Regions from separate parts of the Salinivibrio sp. PR6 genome, predicted to be linked through region 2. Evidence: predicted binding sites of a transcription regulator. Region 2 holds the regulator's gene; each other region holds the start of a gene.
The links. Region 2 encodes MetJ, which represses methionine synthesis genes. Its sites were predicted from a motif close to TTAGACNTNTANANGTCTAA; they were not measured.
Positions count from the first base shown of each region.

Region 1: the regulator MetJ is predicted to act here: its motif matches at 5,591-5,610, upstream of metK (methionine adenosyltransferase).
Region 3: the regulator MetJ is predicted to act here: its motif matches at 4,007-4,026, upstream of metN (methionine ABC transporter ATP-binding protein MetN).

Region 1 is NZ_MUFA01000024.1:10,662-17,439, forward strand. Features, by position in the region: gene BZG72_RS14460 (type IV pilus twitching motility protein PilT) at 1-894, shown strand, start outside; gene ruvX (Holliday junction resolvase RuvX) at 879-1,307, opposite strand; gene BZG72_RS14470 (YqgE/AlgH family protein) at 1,304-1,870, opposite strand; gene gshB (glutathione synthase) at 1,958-2,902, opposite strand; gene rsmE (16S rRNA (uracil(1498)-N(3))-methyltransferase) at 2,921-3,652, opposite strand; gene BZG72_RS14485 (SprT family zinc-dependent metalloprotease) at 3,751-4,293, opposite strand; gene metK (methionine adenosyltransferase) at 4,365-5,519, opposite strand; gene BZG72_RS14495 (LysR family transcriptional regulator) at 5,694-6,620, opposite strand.
Region 2 is NZ_MUFA01000006.1:173,418-180,195, reverse strand. Features, by position in the region: gene BZG72_RS06840 (bifunctional aspartate kinase/homoserine dehydrogenase II) at 1-973, opposite strand, end outside; gene metB (cystathionine gamma-synthase) at 1,035-2,201, opposite strand; gene metJ (met regulon transcriptional regulator MetJ) at 2,388-2,705, shown strand; gene BZG72_RS06825 (malic enzyme-like NAD(P)-binding protein) at 2,800-4,053, opposite strand; gene rpmE (50S ribosomal protein L31) at 4,308-4,523, opposite strand; gene priA (primosomal protein N') at 4,740-6,778, shown strand, end outside.
Region 3 is NZ_MUFA01000002.1:94,328-101,105, reverse strand. Features, by position in the region: gene BZG72_RS02000 (hypothetical protein) at 1-286, opposite strand, end outside; gene BZG72_RS01995 (LemA family protein) at 336-914, opposite strand; gene metQ (methionine ABC transporter substrate-binding lipoprotein MetQ) at 1,316-2,131, opposite strand; gene BZG72_RS01985 (methionine ABC transporter permease) at 2,178-2,864, opposite strand; gene metN (methionine ABC transporter ATP-binding protein MetN) at 2,854-3,888, opposite strand; gene BZG72_RS01975 (LysE family translocator) at 4,136-4,774, shown strand; gene BZG72_RS01970 (amidohydrolase) at 4,782-5,921, opposite strand; gene pta (phosphate acetyltransferase) at 6,051-6,778, opposite strand, start outside.

The DNA of each region.
Region 1 (6,778 bases), on a different contig from region 2:
GCCGTAAGGCAATTAGTACTGGCGGTGATGAGCCCTGAGCAGCAGCATAGTTTTGACAATGCATGGGAAATCGACTTTTCCTTTGAGCTGGCCTCGGTGGCGCGTTTTCGTGTTAATGCGTTCCATCAGCAACATGGCTGTGCGGCGGTTTTTCGTGTGGTGCCAACGGCTGTCCCAAGGTTAGAGGATTTATCCGCGCCGCCACTTTTCAGTGAGCTGGCTTTGTTACACCAAGGATTGGTGTTGGTGACTGGGCCGACAGGCTCGGGGAAATCGACCACATTGGCGGCCATGATCGCGCAGATAAATCACCACCAGCAAAAGCATATTCTGACAATCGAAGATCCGATTGAGTTTATCCACCCGTCCGAGCAAAGCTTGGTGAACCAGCGAGAGGTCAAGCGTGATACGCAGTCTTTTCAGCAGGCATTGCGATCCGCGCTGCGTGAAGACCCAGATGTGATATTGGTGGGTGAGCTACGTGATTTAGAAACCATCAGCTTGGCATTAACCGCGGCAGAAACCGGGCATTTGGTGTTTGCGACCTTGCATACCGTCAGCGCTGCTAAAAGTGTTGATCGTATCATTGACGTTTTTCCGGGCAGTGATAAACCCTTGGTACGTTCAATGCTGTCTGCTTCACTGCGGGCGGTTATCTCTCAGCAGCTTGTCAAAAGTGTCCAAGGTCAGCGTGTTGCCGCTTATGAAATCATGACGGTGACGTCAGCGATTTGTAACTTGATCCGAGAGGATAGAGTGGCGCAAATCACCTCCATGATGCAAACCGGCACCGCGCATGGCATGCAGACCATGGCGCAAGCGATGGCACAGCTAGAGAACCAAGGCGTAATTGCGCCGCAGGAGGCGATAACGTCCACTCAATCTGTGTATTGACGCTCAAACCAGCTTTCGATAATCACCACCGCAGATTGGGCGTCGACGGCGCCTTTTCCCAGCGCCTTATACCCGCCGCGGGAAAACAGATCCGCACGCGCTTCACGGGTAGATAGGCGTTCATCGTGCAGCTCAACCGGGTAGCCGAAACGTCCATGCAGGCGGTTGGCAAACTTCTTTGCCCTTGGCGTGATGGTCTCTAAAGGTTGACCGTGTAAATCAAGCGGTAAGCCTACCACCAGATAATCGGGTTGCCAGTCTTTGAGTATGGCTTCAATGTCATCCCAATTTGGGATCCCGTCTCGGGCTTTTAAGGCACACAAAGGGCGAGCGGTGCCAGTTAGCGACTGGCCGATGGCAACGCCAATGCTTTTGACGCCGTAATCAAATCCAATAATGGTTTGTGCGTTCATGCATGTCCTACTTGTGAAGAGAGGTTTGCGGCGTCAATGCCGAGCTGATCGAGCGCTTTTTGCCAACGTTGGTGAACGGGGGTATCAAAAATGACCTTTGGATCGGCTTCCAGTGTTAGCCAGCTATTGTCGGCCAGTTCCTGCTCGAGCTGTCCCGGCTCCCAGCCTGCATAGCCCAGCGCGACCAGAAATTGCTCTGGCTGTTGCTCGGTGCCGAGAATCGAGAGAATATCTTTTGAGGTCGTGACCGATAGCTGATCAGACAGGGGAATACTGGTGCCATACTCACAGGTTGCAGGATGCAGCACAAAGCCTCTGTCTTCGGAGACAGGACCACCAAACAACACAGGTTGAGACAAGCTCTCTGTGGTGCTTGAAAGGGGGAGCTGGCGCTCGACGTCAATTTGATCCAGCATTTTGCCGACAGACAAATTAATGGGGTGGTTAATCATCAGTCCCATTGCCCCATCATGGCTATGCTCACAGACATAAATGACACCATGCTGAAAACGGCTATCAGCCATACTGGGCATCGCGATTAAAAAATGATTTTTCAGATCCATATCGCCGTCTCCTGTTGGTGCGCGTACCTTGAGTATGCGCGAAGATTGATGTTTTAGATAATGAAGGAGGCGCTGCGCCTCCTCAAATTAGGCGCAGCGTCTGGCGATTGCCTCCATCAAGATGTCACCAATTGAAATGTCATACGCGGCGTCAATCTCGCGAATACAGGTCGGACTGGTGACGTTGATTTCTGTTAGCTTGTCGCCAATCACGTCGAGCCCTACGAATATCAGCCCTTTCTCTTTCAATGTCGGAGCGATCGCGCGTGCGATTGTCCAATCAGTCTCTGATAAAGGACGCGCTTCGCCACGGCCGCCAGCAGCCAAGTTACCGCGCGTTTCACCGTCGGCCGGGATACGGGCTAAACAGTAGGGAACCGGTTCGCCATCAACAATTAAGATGCGCTTGTCACCGTTGCTGATGTCAGGGACGAAAGTTTGTGCCATGCAAAAACGTTGGCCATGCTCGGTCAGGGTTTCAATTATCACCGACAGGTTCGGATCGCCTTGTTTGACTCGAAAGATAGACGCGCCGCCCATGCCATCGAGTGGTTTTAAAATCACATCGCCGTGTTCGGCTTGGAATGCTTTAATTTCGTCGGCACGACGGGTCACCAAAGTGGTCGGCGTATGCTCTGGGAACCACGCGGTATAAAGCTTTTCATTGCAGTCACGCAAACTTTGCGGCTTGTTAACAATCAATACACCCGCTTCCTCAGCCCGCTCTAACATGTAGGTTGCGTAGATGTATTCCGTATCAAACGGCGGATCTTTGCGCATCAATATGGCATCAAATTTTCGCAATGCGAGGGTTTGGGTTTGGTCGATTTGGTACCAATGGTCAGGGTTATCCATCACAGTCACACTGTGGGTGCGAGCGTATGGTTCACCCTGCTTCATTGACATATCTTCCATCAAGATATAATGCACTTCCCAGCCGCGTTTTTGTGCTGCTAGCATCATGGCAAACGTGGAGTCTTTTTTCACACTGATGGCCTCGATGGGGTCCATCACAACACCTATTTTCATCATGTTTCTCCTGTTTGCCGGTTAACCCAAATCGCCAAAACGGACTTGAAGGGCCGTGATGGCGGTGAGTGCCGCGGTTTCTGTTCGCAACACGCGTGGGCCTAGTAGGATCTCTTCAAAGCCGTGTTCGCGTGTCATTGCAATCTCATCATCAGACAATCCGCCCTCTGGGCCAATGAGCAAGCGTAGCTTGTCGGGGGCGTCGGGCAGCGTATTGATAGAGTAGGGGGCACGCGGATGAAGGTTCAGTTTTAAGCCATCAAACGCCTGCTGGCACCATGTGTCTAGATTGATCACCGGGTTAATGGTGGGCACCACATTACGGCCGCTTTGCTCACAGGCGCCAATCGCGATTTTTTGCCATTGTTGGCGTTTTTTCTCGAGTCGCTCAGCATTGAGTTTCACTCCGCATCGAGCCGATAAAAGGGGAGTGATGGTATTCACGCCTAATTCGACCGATTTTTGAATGGTAAACTCCATTTTCTCACCACGTGAAATCACTTGGCCGAGTTCAAAGTCAAGCGGTGACTCGACACTGTGTGATTCGCAAGCGGTAATGGTCGCGACAACCTGCTTTTTACTGACTTCCGTCAGCATAGCGGGAAACTGCGCACCACTGCCATCAAAGAGCAAAATCGGTTGTTCAGGTTGCATACGTAGGACGCGACCGAGATGGTTGGCAGCTTCGCCACTCAGTGTCACATCGCCTTGCGATGGCAAGGGCGTTGGGTGATAAATTCGAGGAATTCGCATTGTGCTCGTTTTCCATGGTCATCTCGCCCTCAGTGTAACATGGCTACGGGGACGATAGGCTTTGTCACTAATATGGGGTCGAGTGGTGAAAAAACAAATTATTCTAAGGCGTCAAGGTTTCTCACTAGTGGCTGTTGACAGCGGTTGCAGCGATAGGTGGCTTGTCCGCGCTGTATTTTATTGTGGCGGCGAATGGATAAGGCAACAGGGCCACACTCACACTGGTACGCGAAGGTTTTGCCTTGCACGGCACTGATATCAAGCTGGTGGGTGGTATTGGCAGGGGCATTAAATACCTGGTTCATTAGCGAACGCCACTCAGGACCATGTGGTTTTACCCGACCGTATAGCGCAAAGGTAACCAAATGACAGACCTCATGAGGGATCACTTCGTCGAAAAAGGTCTCCGGTGCTTGCTGTAAAAGGATTGGGTTAAACCTAACACGCCATTGCGTGGGGTGCGCGGTGCCAGCGGATTGACCCCGTAGTGTGAAGCCAATCGCAGGATAGTGTAGCTGGGTGCCTAATTGACGATTAGCCGCATCAATACACTGGTAAACACGCGTGTTAGCCGCTTGCTGTAATGCATCAGGTGACCAAGCGGTCTTGTCAAAGGCGAATGCGTCAGAAGCAGAAGACATAGTGTGGCGATCCTAGTGGCGATCAAAAAGGGAAGCCGAAGCTTCCCTTACAAGCAATGAGTACGTGGAGATTACCCGAGCTTGGCAAAGTCGCGCAATAGCGCTGCTTTGTCGGTTTTCTCCCAGGGGAAGATGTCGCGACCAAAGTGGCCATATGCAGCCGTTTGCTTATAGATGGGTTGTAATAAATCCAGCATTTCCTGCAAACCATACGGGCGTAAGTCGAAGTGTTCACGAACCGCTTTAGTGATCACTTCTGGGGCCACTTTTTCGGTACCGAAGGTCTCCACCATGATAGAAGTGGGTTCCGCAACGCCAATCGCGTAAGACAACTGGATTTCACAACGATCAGCAAGACCTGCGGCGACAATGTTTTTGGCCACGTAACGCGCGGCATACGCGGCAGAGCGATCCACTTTTGAGGGGTCTTTACCCGAGAAAGCTCCGCCACCGTGACGGGCTGCACCGCCATAGGTGTCGACAATGATTTTACGGCCTGTTAAACCACAATCGCCCATCGGTCCGCCAATCACAAAACGGCCCGTTGGGTTAATGAAATACTTGGTGTCTTTGGTCAGCCATTGTGCCGGCAATACTGGCTTGATGATTTCTTCCATCACCGCTTCGCGCAGATCGTCGGTTGAAATACTGTCGCAATGCTGTGTTGAGAGCACGACGGCATCAATACCCGCAATTTTACCGTTGTCATACGCAAAGGTGACCTGGCTTTTCGCATCTGGGCGTAACCAGTCTAACGTGCCGTTTTTACGTACTTGCGCCTGACGCTCGACCAAACGGTGTGAATAGGTGATGGGGGCAGGCATCAGCACATTGGTTTCGTTGGTGGCAAAGCCAAACATGATCCCTTGGTCCCCGGCCCCTTGATCTTTCGGATCGGCGCGGTCAACCCCTTGATTAATGTCGGGCGACTGTTTACCAATGGTGTTCAATACTGCACAAGAGTTGGCATCAAAGCCCATATCAGAGTGGACATAACCAATATCTTGAACGGTTTGACGGGTGAGCTCTTCGATATCGACCCATGCCGAGGTCGTCACTTCCCCGCCTACCATTACCATGCCAGTTTTAACATAGGTTTCGCAGGCAACGCGTGCTTTGGGGTCTTGCTCAAGGATGGCATCCAAAACAGCATCAGAAATCTGATCTGCGATTTTATCAGGATGGCCTTCAGAGACGGACTCTGAGGTAAACAGGTGCTTCGCCATGTGACACTCTCATTGGTTATCAAGGAGATTGGCGATACGTAACAAAGGGCATCGCCGATCATCTCAGATGTTTTAACTTCTAGACGTCTATTTTATTCGTAATTGTGATAAACGCAAGTCAGTTGATGCATATGGGTGTGTCTTTAAGGTATAGCAAAATTGGCTGAGGCACGCTTACACCTCATGGCATGCTTGCTGCGGATTCAGTGAACACCAAGGTGAGGGAACCGCTTCTTGCAGCCAGTGCACCAGTGATTCGACACGCAGAGGAAGACGGCCAGCGCTGCAGTAAAGACGCAACGGAACCGGCGCTGAGGCCCATTGGGGCAAACACCGCGTGATTCTATCAGGATGATGGTGTTGATAGCCAGTGGCGCTCCAAATCGGCAGCAATCCAACGCCCTGCCCATCTGCGATGGCATCTAACTGAATCGCTATCATGTCGCAATTAAAGCGGCTAGGCATGGCGCTTAAGTGATAGGTGTTGTCTTGGTCATAGAGCGTCAATCCTTGCCGGCGAAGGGCAAATACATCGAGCCAAGGGTGTTCATCGAGCATGCTAGGGTGCGTAAACGGGCCATATTGGCTGACATAGTCTGGCGCAGCGTAAATACCATATTGCCAATGGCCGAGCTGATATGAGCGACAATTGACCGGCAGCATGATGTCTCCTGCCCAGATGATAAGATCGGCCGACTGAATACGTTGTGCGCTGACTTCACTCGTCAATGTGATGGATACTCGAGGGTGCTCAGCGAGAAAAGTACTGATCAATGGACCCGCCCAGCCGCGCATCATTCCGGGGTGACAAATCACTTCTATCGCCCCTTGAAGATGATTATTTAAATCTTGTATTGCCTCTTCGCTTTTTTCTGCTAACTCAAGAATTTGATGGCAGTATCGCGCAAATATCGCCCCCGCTTTTGTTAAGACCAGTCTATTGCCTTGTCTTTGCGTTAGAGGCTGGCCTAGGTCGGCTTCCAGTTGAGCCAAGCGACGACTCACCGTTGACTTGGGTTGGCCCAATGCCTTGGCGGCAGCGGTAAGGCTTTGATGATGGCACAAAGCCGCAAACGAACGGATCGAAGAAAAATCCTGCATAACTGTCCTTTTAACGCCAGTAAGACGTCACGTCGGCTGTCCAGAAGGAGAGAAATCATCTCGTTCTATAAATGGAACGAGATGTTCCCTTTATGGGGCTAGGCGTCTGTGCATCTATGTGAATAATTCTCAATGAGCAAATGATAATTATTATCATA
Region 2 (6,778 bases):
CAAACTGGAGCAAGCTCACCTCATCCAACGCCGTAATGATTTTTGCCCCGCGCCCGGTGGCTAACACGCGTTCAATACGTGTTGATCCGCTATCCGGCGCTTGGGTGCAGCGCAACGTGAGATCGGTCGCACTTTGCGCCACCGGCTGTAAGGTTCGGCTATGCAGCACGGGAGCGGCGAGTCGCGCCAGCTCGCCCGCCTCGTCAAGACGAATTAAAGGCAGCAAACAGGCATTATCAACATGGCGTGGGTCCGCGCTATAGACCCCCGCGACATCACTCCAAATGGTCACACGGCTCACGCCTGCAAGCGCCCCCAAGACAGTAGCCGAGTAATCGGAGCCATTGCGCCCTAACAGAACCGTTTCTCCCGCTTGATTTTGTGCCATAAAGCCGGTGATCACCACATGCGTATCGCCATGCTGTGAAAGCTGATTTTGCAATAAAGGCCAAGACGCCCCGCGATCCACTTCCGGCTGAGCGGCGCGCTCGGCGCGCAAACATTGGCGTGAGTCTAACATCACCGCGGCACGTCGATGCTGCTTCAATAACTGGGCCAACAGACGCGCCGACCAGACCTCTCCAAAACCTTGCACGTACGCTTTGTCGCTCTCGTTCACGCCCTGATCGCCCAACGACGCAATGGTTGCGATATCGGCATAAAGCGCATCCACCAGCTTCTGCTTGGGTTCACCATCAATCAAGTTCTCAATCAAGTCTTGCTGAAAGGCGCGCACCGCTTGCAAGGTCTCATGCGCCACTCGTCCATCCTTGTCTAACTGTGCTAACCACATGATCAGCTGGTTAGTGGTTTTTCCTGCCGCGGACACCACGATTAAGTCTTGCTGGCTCGCATGCGCGGTCAATACATCGACCACGCGACGATAGCAATCAGGGCTCGCAAGGCTACTGCCACCAAACTTGTGCAATTGGCGTGGTGACTCGGGGGACGTTTCCGTCGGTTGCGCATGCATGGCAAGGTCTCTCTTAATGTCTATCGATCTCGGTAAAGCGGCGCGCACTGAAGCGCAGCCTCTATGGGGTGTCACCCTCTAAACGGGCAAAGGCGTTCGCCAAATCGGCAACCAAATCTTGCGCATCTTCTAATCCAATGGAAAAACGCAACAAGGTCGGTGCGATGCCCGCCTCCGCTTGCGCGGCGTCACTCATGGCTCTGTGTGTCATCGAACCAGGGTGCGTCACTAAGCTTTCTACCCCCCCGAGAGACTCGGCGAGGGCAAATAACGTGAGGCCATCAATAAATCGCGCCACACCGGCTTGGTCTGTATCCAATTCTAAGCTCAGCATGCTACCAAACCCCGCTTGCTGGCGCGCAGCAATTTGGTGGCCAGGGTGAGAGGCCAATCCGGGGTAGTAGATTTTCCGCACTGCCGACACCGTTTGCAGGTAACTGAGTACCGCTTCAGTGTTGTGTTGGTGTTGTTTAACGCGTGCACCCAATGTGCGCAACCCTCGCAGTGTCATATAACTGTCAAATGCATTGCCCGTCGCCCCTAAGCAATTTCCCCACCAAGCCAATGTCTCGGCAAGTTCACTGGTCGCGGCGATCACCGCGCCACCGACAATATCAGAATGGCCATTAATAAATTTGGTGGTCGAATGCACCACCATATCCGCGCCCAGCGCAAAAGGCGTTTGCAAAGCTGGCGATAAAAACGTGTTGTCGACCACTACCCAAGCCCCCACTTGATGGGCTTTTTGGCATATTTCTGCGATATCGACCACGCGTAAGAGTGGATTGGATGGGGTTTCCACCAGCACGAGCTTGGGCTGTTTAGCCAATGCTTGGTCCAACGCATCATGGTCCGATTGATCGACAAAACTTACCTGCCAGATCCCTTGTTTGGCACGCGATTCGAGCAAGCGATAGGTGCCGCCATAACAATCATGTGGGGCGACAATATGCTCACCAGCTTCCAACAGAGATAGCACCAAGTTTATCGCCGACATCCCGCAGTTGGTCACCACCGCACCTGCGCCCCCTTCTAAGTCAGTCAGCGCTTGTTCGAGCTGCGCACGCGTTGGGTTGCCGCCTCGCGCGTAGTCGTAAGTAGGCACATCACCCAGTGCCGGGAAACGGTAATTGGTCGATAAGTACAGGGGAGGCACCACCGCATGGTGCTGGGTGTCAGTCCCAATCCCGGTCCGAACGGCGATAGTGTCGGTTTTTTTCTCAGTCATGATCTATCCTTGCTAGTCTGGTTTGCGCATGGTGGGCGTGATCCAGGTTTCATACTGCCACCTTACCCTGCGCTTTTTGGGACGTCAACACTTCTAGACGTCTATACTCCTTTGCATGTGGCGGTTAATATAGCTAAAATCTCCGCAGCATCATTCTGGGTATTCCATAATCAAGATAGGTGAGACATGGCGCAGTGGAACGGCGACTACATTAATCCGTATGCCGAACATGGTAAAAAGAAAGAGCAGGTAAAGAAGATCACCGTCTCTATCCCATTAAAAGTACTAAAAATTCTTACCGACGAGCGTACTCGTCGTCAGGTGCAAAACCTCCGTCATGCGACCAACAGTGAGTTGTTGTGTGAGGCATTTCTTCATGCCTACACCGGCCAACCACTACCAACCGATGACGATATCCGTAAGGATAAACCCGACAGCATTCCCGCTGAAGCACGTCGGATCATGGAAGAGCTTGGTATCGAGTTCGACGATAGCGAATACTAAAAAAACCCGCCGATTGGCGGGTTTTCTGTAATGATAGGTGCTCAGCACAGCCTTTTCGGGCTCTATTCCACCGCGCTTTCCTCACGCTCAAGCATTACGCCTTATCGAGCATATAGTTTTCTGGCATCTCGATACGAGCCACGCCGGTTTCCACGGCGGCCAGCGCTACCGCGCGGGCGACCTTAGGTAATAAACGCGCGTCCATTGGCTTGGGAATAATGTAATCTGGGCCAAAGCTTAGCGAAGACAAACCGGCGGCGTTTAATACCGTTTGTGGGACAGGCTCTTTGGCTAGGCTGCGAATGGCTTCTACCGCTGCCAACTTCATCGCATCGTTAATTTCACTGGCACGTACATCCAATGCGCCACGGAAAATAAACGGGAAGCAGAGCACGTTATTGACCTGATTCGGGTAATCCGAACGCCCGGTTCCCATTATCAGATCATCGCGCACTTGATGCGCCACATCCGGATGAATTTCAGGATCTGGGTTCGAGCAGGCAAATACCACGGGTTTATCTGCCATCAGCTTCAAGGCGTCGGGTGAGAGCAAGTCTGGACCGGAGACGCCAACGAACATATCCGCGCCCTCAATCACATCTTCGAGGGTACGCTTATCCGTGTTATTGGCAAACAGCTGCTTGTATTTGTTGATGTCGTCACGACGCGTATGAATCACGCCTTTACGATCCAACATATAGATTTTTTCCCGCTGAGCGCCACATTTTATTAATAGCTCCATACAGGCAACAGCCGCTGCGCCTGCGCCCATGCACACCACCGTCGCCTCGCGGATATCTTTGCCTTGCAGCTCAAGCGCGTTAAGCATGCCGGCAGCGGTGACGATGGCCGTGCCGTGTTGATCATCATGAAATACAGGCACTTCGCAACGTGCAATCAATTGTTTTTCAATCTCAAAACAATCTGGGGCTTTGATATCCTCGAGATTGATACCGCCAAAGGTATCCGCGATGTTCGCCACGGTATCCACGAATTCATCGATAGTACGGTGTTTGACTTCAATGTCGATCGAGTCCAAGCCAGCAAAACGCTTGAACAATAAAGCTTTACCTTCCATGACAGGCTTAGAAGCCATGGGGCCTAAATTTCCTAGCCCCAAAATCGCGGTGCCGTTTGAGACCACCGCCACCATGTTGCCTTTACCCGTATAGCGGTAAACCGCATCCGCATCTTGCGCTATCTCACGCACAGGCTCAGCAACGCCAGGACTATACGCCAACGCGAGATCCGCGGCCGAGTCAGCAGGTTTGCTCAATTCAACAGAAATTTTTCCGGGAGTAGGGTATGCATGATAATCCAGCGCTTGCTGGCGTTTATCGTCCGACATCTAGTGTTCCTAATTATTATCGTGAAGGGGAAACTAATATCGACAGGGAAGCGTCACCGATATTAGTCAGACACTCTACAAACCACACAGGGAAGGTTTGTATAATAAAAAAGATGGTAACGCAGGGAGCAAACGTCCACCAGTACTAACAGCGCATTCGCGATGATGCTCGGACCTGTTGTCCGATGACAGGGACGATACGATCAAAAAAGGGACGCTGATGCGTCCCTTCTCTGTATTCGGTCAATAGCGGCTTATTTTTTGCTGCTAAGGGCACCGAAACGCTTCTTAAAGCGGTCAACACGGCCACCGGTATCAAGGATACGCTGCTTACCAGTGTAGAATGGGTGACACTTGTCACACACGTCTAGGTAAATGTCTTTGCCTAGGGTTGTGCTGAACGCGAATTCGTTACCGCAAGAGCATTTTGCTGTGACGGCTTTGTACTCTGGATGGATACCAGCTTTCATAGGGATAACCTCATCTTAAAGGCCGTGTCGCTCTCCCGATCCTAAGCCGGGCACCACACGTCGTTAACAAACATTTTCTAAGGCGCGCAATTCTAATCAAGCGCCCTCTTTTTCGCAACTTTTTTGTGCAATCCGCGTGTCTCTTACGGTGCAACAAGGCTTTGCCAACGTGTGGCTAACCGTTACACTGACATTCCTTCTGGCCAATAAGATGTTGTGATGGAACAGTTTGCTCAGGTGGCTTTGCCTGTCCCTTTGCCGAAAACCTTTGATTACCGTATTGCTGACGATCAGCATCCGATCATCGGAGGGCGCGTCAAGGTGCCGTTTGGACGCCAGCATAAAGTTGGCATCGTTACCGGCTTGTCGCCAACGGCCAGTGTGGAAGCCAGCCAACTCAAAGCGATTGATACCGTACTCGACACGCAGCCCGTTTGGACCCCCGCGGTATACAATCTCCTGCAATGGGCGAGCCGTTTTTACCATCATCCGCTAGGGGATGCGATGGGGGCGGTGATGCCAACCTCGCTGCGCAAAGGACGCCCTGCGACATTGCAGCAACAAAAATGGTGGCAAATCACCGAGTCAGGACAAAACCAACCTCTATCAGGTCTGAGCCGCGCCCCCAAACAAGCCCGAGTGTTGCAGCTTCTCACTCACGGCCCAGCCACTCAAGCCGACTTAATCGAACAAGATATCGGCACGCCGGTGCTAAAAACGGTGGCAGAAAAAGGCTGGATCGCGCCCTACTCGCCCCCTTCTCAGGCCAATGCTTGGGTAAAAGACTTTGCGGTGACCGAAGAAAAGCCGACGTTAAATCACGAGCAAGCGATGGCGGTTGCCACCCTCAATGCTGGCGATGGTTTTACCTGCGCGCTATTAGAGGGGATCACTGGCTCAGGCAAAACCGAGGTGTATCTCAATGTGCTTGAGCCGGTGCTCGCACGTGGCCAGCAAGCGCTCATCCTGGTGCCAGAAATTGGCCTGACACCACAAACCATTCGCCGTTTTGAGCGCCGCTTTGCTGTTCCTGTGACCGTGATGCATTCAGGGCTCAGCGATACCGACCGTCTCAACGCCTGGCTGGCCGCACGGGAAAATCAAGCCGCGATAGTGATTGGCACACGCTCAGCGCTTTTTACCCCCATGGCAAAGCTTGGCATCATCATTATAGATGAGGAGCACGACCCTTCCTATAAGCAGCAAGATAGCTTTCGCTATCACGCCCGCGATCTGGCTGTCATGCGGGGGCATGAAGAACAAGTGCCGGTGATCTTGGGCTCGGCAACGCCATCACTGGAGAGCTTACACAACGCAAAAACCGGAAAATACCAGTACCTTAAGCTCACGCAACGTCCTGGTAACGCGGTCACCGCCCGGCAAGGGATACTCGATATCAAAGGCCATCACCTCGAAGCTGGCTTGTCGGCGCCGCTGATTGCTGAAATGCGTCAGCACCTGCAACAAGGTAACCAGGTGATGCTGTTTTTAAATCGCCGCGGTTATGCGCCCGCGATGATGTGTCACGAATGCGGCTGGCTAGCGAACTGCCAACGCTGTGATGCCTACTATACCCTTCATCAACAACACCAAGAGTTGCGTTGTCATCACTGTGGCCACCAAAAACGTGTGCCTCCCCAATGTGGCGACTGTGGTTCTACCCAGCTTATTAGTGTCGGCGTCGGTACCGAGCAGCTCGAATCCCAGCTTGGCACCTTGTTTCCCGAATACAATACCGTTCGCATTGATCGCGATAATACCCGGCGAAAAGGGAGCCTTGAAGGTTACTTGGCCGACATTGAAAAGGGTGAGTATCAAATTCTATTGGGCACACAAATGCTCGCCAAAGGCCATCACTTTCCTAACGTCACCCTGGTCGCCTTAGTCGATGTTGACGGGGCACTATTCAGTAATGACTTTCGTGCCCCTGAGCGTTTGGCCCAATTGATGGTGCAAGTCGCCGGGCGAGCGGGCCGCGCCAGTAAACCGGGTACCGTGTTATTACAAACCCACCATCCAGAGCACACCCTGATCCAATCTTTAGTGCATAAAGGTTATCAAGCCTTTGCCGAATCTGCGTTAAATGAACGGCGTCAGGCGTGGCTGCCGCCTTACACGTTTCTTAGTCTCTTTCGCGCCGACGGGCATGAAGAAAACAGTGTCCAGCAGTTTTTACAACAGGTGCGTCAAACGCTGGCTACCTCACCGATTCAACAGGATGAATGCCATATTATGGGGCCTATGCCCGCCGCCAT
Region 3 (6,778 bases), on a different contig from region 2:
CCATATAGACGCGATACCAGATGCATGGCTTACCGGTAAACGGCGCATAGATAGGCTCATCGGGGTTAAGCGGTTCAAATTGTCCTTTTAGCTCTACATAGCCTTGTGGAGCACTACGGACAAGCGATGTTGGCGTGTCGGCAACCACTCGGTAGGCGCGGAATTTTATGATTGCAATAACACCCGCAAAGGTCGCGAAAGTACCCGTGAAAAAAAACGCCCCAATGAAAAACATCCAATCCATTTTTTCGATGTTCCAAGCGAGTTCCATTATCAGATGATCCATGTCTTTATTTACCTTGATAACAATAATGGCTGGTGTTTATTGGCCACGACTAATTACCGAAAAGCGCCGACAGGTTGTGGTCCTGTTTTTCAGACTCTTGGAACTCAAGCAAGTCAAAGGCTTTGAAGTTCATAAGGTTGGCTATCAGTACATCAGGGAATTGCTCAATACGAATGTTGTTAGTGTTAACTGATGCGTTATAGAATTCACGGCGATCGGCTATCTGGTTTTCTAATTCAGAAATGCGTGATTGCAGTTGCTGGAAAGACTCATCGGCCTTGAGATCTGGATATTCTTCTGCTAGTGCCAAAAGTTGACCCATACCACCACGTAATTGCTCTTCGGCGTGACCTACTTTTTTGGCATCGCCTTCCTGACGAGCGTCCTCAACTTGATTACGAGCATTAATCACTTGGACAAGCGTTTCCTGCTCGTAGCTCATATACTGCTTTGCAGTATCGACTAGCTTGGGTAATTCATCGTGGCGTTGCTTGAGCAAAACATCGATATTAGACCAAGCCTTGCTCACGTTGTGCTTAACGGCGACCAAGCGGTTATAAATCCCGATGAGATAAAAGGTCGCGCTAGTCAATAAGACCAATATTATGACCGTGATAATCAGGCCCATGCTATCTCCTAAATTGATGCTTTATTAATCCCTGATTGCTAGGAAGGGATGGGGTGTTTTGATGGAAGAGAAAAAAATCTACCAGAAAATTTAAATTACTCAAGCGATTAGAGAAATATGAGAGGCTAAACGTTATGGCGATTCCAAAATACGTTTGCTACTCGTGTTTCTGACCATAAGCGGAGTATTCCGAATTAAAAGAATGCTAATCTGAGAACGCACGTTTTCGCATCAAATTGTCACCATTTTTTATCTGTGCGGTATTGCTGCTGGAAATTAAGGTTGAGAACTATGATTAAAAAACGCCACAGTTATTTCACCAGTCACTGTGGCGTTTGTCTAGCTATTTATACTGGTTGGCATCGATGCGTTCGTCTGAGCTAACACATTGTTATGCTAGCTTACCAGCCTTTTACCACGGCGCCGTCGAAGATTTCCATCGCGGCGTTGTAAACCGCATCAGTTTGGTAGGCTTTAACAAAGGTTTTGACGTTTTCTGCGTCGACGTTGTCTTTGCGCGCCACAATCAGGTTCACATAAGGTGATTCTTTGTCTTCAACAAAGATACCGTCTTTGCTTGGCGTTAGGCCCACGCCTGCTGCAAAGGTGTTGTTGATGATAGCCAAGTCCACATCTTCCAATGAGCGAGGCAGTTGTGGGGTTTCTAGCTCGATGATTTCTACGTTTTTCGGGTTCTCAACGATATCCAGTTTAGTCGCGTTGATGCCTGCGCCTTCTTTGAGCTTGATGATCCCTTGCTGCTCAAGCAATACCAGTGAACGGCCTAGGTTCGATGGGTTGTTAGGCACCGCAATTTTACCGCCTTCTGGTAGATCCTCGACGCTATCTAGCTTGTAAGAATAAGCCGCAATCGGATACACAAAGGTGTTGCCGGCAATCGCAAATTCATAACCACGGTCTTTGATTTGTGCGTCCAAGTAAGGTTTGTGTTGGAAAGCATTCACGTCGACCGAGCCATCATCCAGTGCCGCGTTCGGTGACACGTAATCGGTAAAGGTCACCAGCTCTACCTCAAGACCGAGCTTTTTCGCTTCTTCCACCGCATGTTCAGCGACTTGTGCTTCTTCGCCGGCCATCACGCCCACGGTGATGCTGTTGGTATCGGTCGCGGCTTGTTCTTTCTCGCCGCAGCCAGTCAGCACCAAGGTTGAGGCAAGGCCAAGAGTGGCAAGTAGTGTTTTGATCGTGGTTTTCATTGTCTGTCTCCCTGTTTGGAACATATTCGTCATTATTGTGTTTGATTTAGCGGTGATCGGCGCGTCGCACCAAGTAATCACCAAAAGATTGAATCGCTTGCACTAAGACTACCAGCATTACAACGGTGATCAGCATCACTGTGGTGTCAAAGCGCTGATAGCCATAGCGGATGCCCACATCCCCAAGGCCGCCGCCGCCGACCGCACCGGCCATGGCCGAGTAGCTCACCAAGGTAACCCAGGTAATGGTCGCGCCATTGATGATGCCGGGGAGCGCTTCAGGTATGAGCACTTTATAAATAATCTGGAACGGGTTCGCGCCCATCGCTTTGGCCGCTTCCTCTAGCCCAGCCGGTAACTCGAGTAACGCCCCTTCAACCAAGCGGGCAATAAATGGAATCGCGCCGACGGTAAGCGGCACAATCGCCGCTGCGGTACCAATCGAGGTACCAACCACCATGCGGGTAAACGGAATAATTGCCACCAGCAAGATAATAAAGGGGATAGAGCGACCAATGTTCACTATTGCGCCGAGCACCTGGTTAACTTGCGGCTGGCCCAGCAAACCACCGGGTTTGGTCACATGCAGTAACACGCCCAATGGGATGCCAATCACAAACCCCATGATCCCGGAGGCAAACACCATGTACAGGGTTTGGCCAGTGGCTTCGAGGAGCAAGTTGATAAGGGCGCTGTTTTCATTGACCCAGTGGGTGAGTTGATCAATCAACATAGCCGAGTACCTCCGTGTTGACATGGTGCTTGTTGAGGTAAGTGATGGCGTTTTCAACCGCCTCTTTTGGACCCATGATTTCCGCAAGGAGTAGGCCGAATTTCACGCCGCCGGCGTAGTCGATATCTGAGCTTAAAATGCTGATGTCGATATCAAACAGGCGCGAGATCTGGCTGATTAATGGGTCATCGACCGTCGCGCCGGTAAACTCGAGGCGCACCAAGGGGTAACTGCCTTCGAAGTATTCTTGTTGTAAGCGCTGGGCAAAATCATGCGGCACTGACAAGTCGAGGGTTGAACGAATAAATTGTTTGGCCAAGTCGGATTTGGGATGCGCAAAAATCTCGCCCACCGGACCGGACTCGACGAGCTCGCCATCGCCAATAATAGCGACGTCGTCACAGATACGTTTGACCACATCCATTTCGTGGGTGATCAGCAAAATGGTGAGGTTGAGCTTTTGGTTGATGGTTTGCAGCAGCGACAGAATGGATTGCGTAGTGGCTGGATCCAGTGCGCTGGTGGCTTCATCACAAAGCAGAACGTTGGGGCTTGGCGCCAATGCACGGGCAATGGCGACACGTTGTTTTTGTCCGCCACTGAGGCTGGCAGGATACACATCACGCTTATCGGCCAAGCCGACCAGATCGAGCAGTTCGCTCACGCGTGTTTCAATCTCATCGCGGCTCGAGCCACTTAGCTCAAGCGGCAGGGCGATGTTGTCGAACACGGTGCGTGACGAGAGCAAATTAAAGTGTTGGAAAATCATCCCGATTTTACGGCGCGCTTGGGTTAACTGGCGGCTGGGTAGCGCAGTGAGGTTAGTGCCACCCACTTTGACTGAGCCGCTGGTTGGGCGCTCGAGCAGGTTAACCATCCGGATCAGGGTACTTTTCCCTGCACCGGAGGCACCGATCACACCAAATACTTTCCCCTTGGGAATAAATAAGTTGATGTCATTAAGGGCATGAATTCGGCGTTCCCCGAGTTCGAATACCTTGTTGAGGTTGGTTATCTCAATCATCACATGTCCTTGGCGAATAATTTGATCACAGCAGACTCACTCAGCGGCTTGTGCCACATTCTTGCTGTCGCTCTGGTTATTGATGCTATGAGTTAGTCAAAATTAAGTCAATGGATATTTTTACTTCTGGACGTCTAAATGGCAATAAGTCCAATCGCTTGGTTATAAACTCAACAGTAGGCTTGATCTCAAACGATAAAGGGCGTTTACTAGGAGCTCCTGTAGTGCTTTGTTCTGATTACGCTTTATGCCAACTGCTTTGATTGATACCACCATGCTTTCCTTGTTCATCCCGACCTTTTTTCTGGTGTCCGTGACACCTGGGATGTGTATGACCCTCTCGATGACGCTGGGAATGACCATCGGCGTTAAGCGTAGCCTGCATATGATGTGGGGCGAGTTAATTGGCGTGGGGTTGGTAGCGATTGCCTCGGTAATTGGGGTGGCGGCAATGATGCTTAACTATCCGTCTATCTTTCAGGTGTTCAAATACGTCGGTGGTGCCTATCTGGCGTTTCTTGGGGTACAAATGTGGCGATCTCGCGGGAAAATGGCCATTCCTGAGGATGATGACGCTAGCCCCAGTGAAGCATCAGCGTGGTCCTTGGCGACCCAAGGATTTGTCACCGCGATTGCTAACCCGAAAGGCTGGGCGTTTATGATCTCACTGTTGCCCCCGTTTATTAATCCTAAATTAGCGCTGCCCAGCCAGTTAAGTGTGCTGGTGTTGATTATTCTGCTGACCGAGTTTAGCTGCTTGATGTTGTATGCCAGTGGCGGTCGCACGTTGCGTCAGTTTCTGCAGCAAAGAGGCAACGTGCAACTGCTTAACCGTGTCGCCGGCACCTTGATGGTGGGCGTTGGCGTGTGGCTGGCGCTGGGGTAGGACGTGATCAATCCGTGTAACGCCCGTGATGCTCAGCGACCAAAGCGGTAAACATCGCCCTAGCGGTGGGGAGAATCGCATCGGGAAAATCATAATCGGGGTTGTGCAGTTGCGGATGATGCTCGCCACTGCCAATACCAAATAACGCGCCCGGCCAACGGGCGAGAAACTCGGCCACATCTTCTGACCAACGCATCGGTTCATTAAGCCAATGTACCTCAACCCCTAGCGACTGCGCGGCATTGGCGACATGCTGTGTATGGTGGGTACTGTTCTCGGCCGCGATAAAGGGCTCATGCCAGCTAAAACTGACCGTCAACCCTGCCCGAGCCGCCAGCGTGTTCACTTTGTCTATCAAGTCGGCTTTCATGGCATGAAAGCAGGCGTTGTCATCACTGCGCAAGGTAGCCATCACGGTCGCGTGGCCGGGGGCGACGCCGTAGGCGGGCTCTCCTAACTGGGCATGAACCAAGGTGACAAGGCTGTTGGCCTCAGGGTAGGCGTCGGGCAGTTGTGTCAGGGTATGCATCACGCCTGTCATCGCACCGGCAGGGCTAATCCCGCGTTCGGGGTAGGCGGCATGAGAGGTTTTTCCGTACAGCTCAATGGCGACTCCAGTCGAGGCACAGGCAAAGGTCCCTGGGCGTACCACGATTTGATGTTGATTAAAGCCGGGGAGATTGTGAAAGGCGTAGACGTTATCAATTTGCGCGTTGGTAAGTGCGGGGGACTCGCACATACGCGCTGCGCCTTCTCCGGTTTCTTCGGCAGGCTGAAAGGCAAGCAGCACAGTACCACGAGCGGGCGGCGTGTGGCTAAGCTCGGCAGCGACGGCTAGCAACGCCGCGGTATGACCATCATGGCCACACGCATGCATCACGCCCGAATGCTGGGAGCAATAAGCCTGTGTTCCACGCTCTTCAATCGGGAGCGCATCAAAATCGGCGCGTAGCAAGGTGGTGGGCCCTGGCGCAGCGCCTTGAGTGGTGACCAGGATCCCGTGGCCGCCGACATCAGTGGCTGGGTGAAAGCCAAATTGCCGCAACTGAGCAGCGATAGTGCGTGCGGTGAGGGCTTCGTGGTTAGAAAGCTCAGGGGTTTGGTGCAGGGTATGCCGTAGCGTGACGGGATCGAACTCGTTAGCCATCTTCGACTCCAAAACCAGAATGGATACGCCATGCTAGATCGCGTTTGCATGTCACGTTGTGAACGCAAACGCAAAAAAGCCAGCAACAGGTGCTGGCTTTTGTTTTATCTCGACAGGGCGTGGTGAAAATTACACTTGGCCGTTGTCTTCCGCTTGTTTCGCTTGGATAGCTGTCAGGGCCACTGTGTAAACAATGTCATCTACCAGTGCGCCACGAGACAGGTCGTTCACCGGTTTGCGCATGCCTTGCAGCATTGGACCGATAGACACCAGCTCAGCAGAACGCTGTACCGCCTTGTAGGTGGTGTTACCTGTGTTCAAGTCTGGGAAGACGAACACGGTCGCTTTACCGGCAACCGGTGAATCCGGTGCTTTCGACTTAGCAACATTTTCCATGATTGCTGCGTCGTACTGCAGTGGGCCATCAATCACCAGATCAGGGCGTTTCTCTTTGGCAAGGCGGGTGGCTTCGCGAACTTTATCCACGTCAGCCCCTTTACCCGAGCTACCGGTTGAGTAAGAGATCATCGCTACGCGTGGCTCGATACCAAAGGCGCTGGCTGAATCGGCCGATTGAATGGCGATTTCTGCCAGTTGCTCAGCGTTTGGATCTGGGTTGATCGCACAGTCACCGTATACCAGCACTTGCTCAGGCAGCAGCATGAAGAAGACCGACGACACCAATGAGGCGTTCGGCGCTGTCTTGATGATCTGCAGCGGTGGGCGAATGGTGTTGGCCGTGGTGTGCACGGCACCGGAAACCAGGCCGTCCACCTCGTTGGCCTCTAGCATCATGGTACCCAGCACCACGGTGTCTTCCAGGTGCTCTTGCGCAATCACTTCGGTGATGCCTTTGC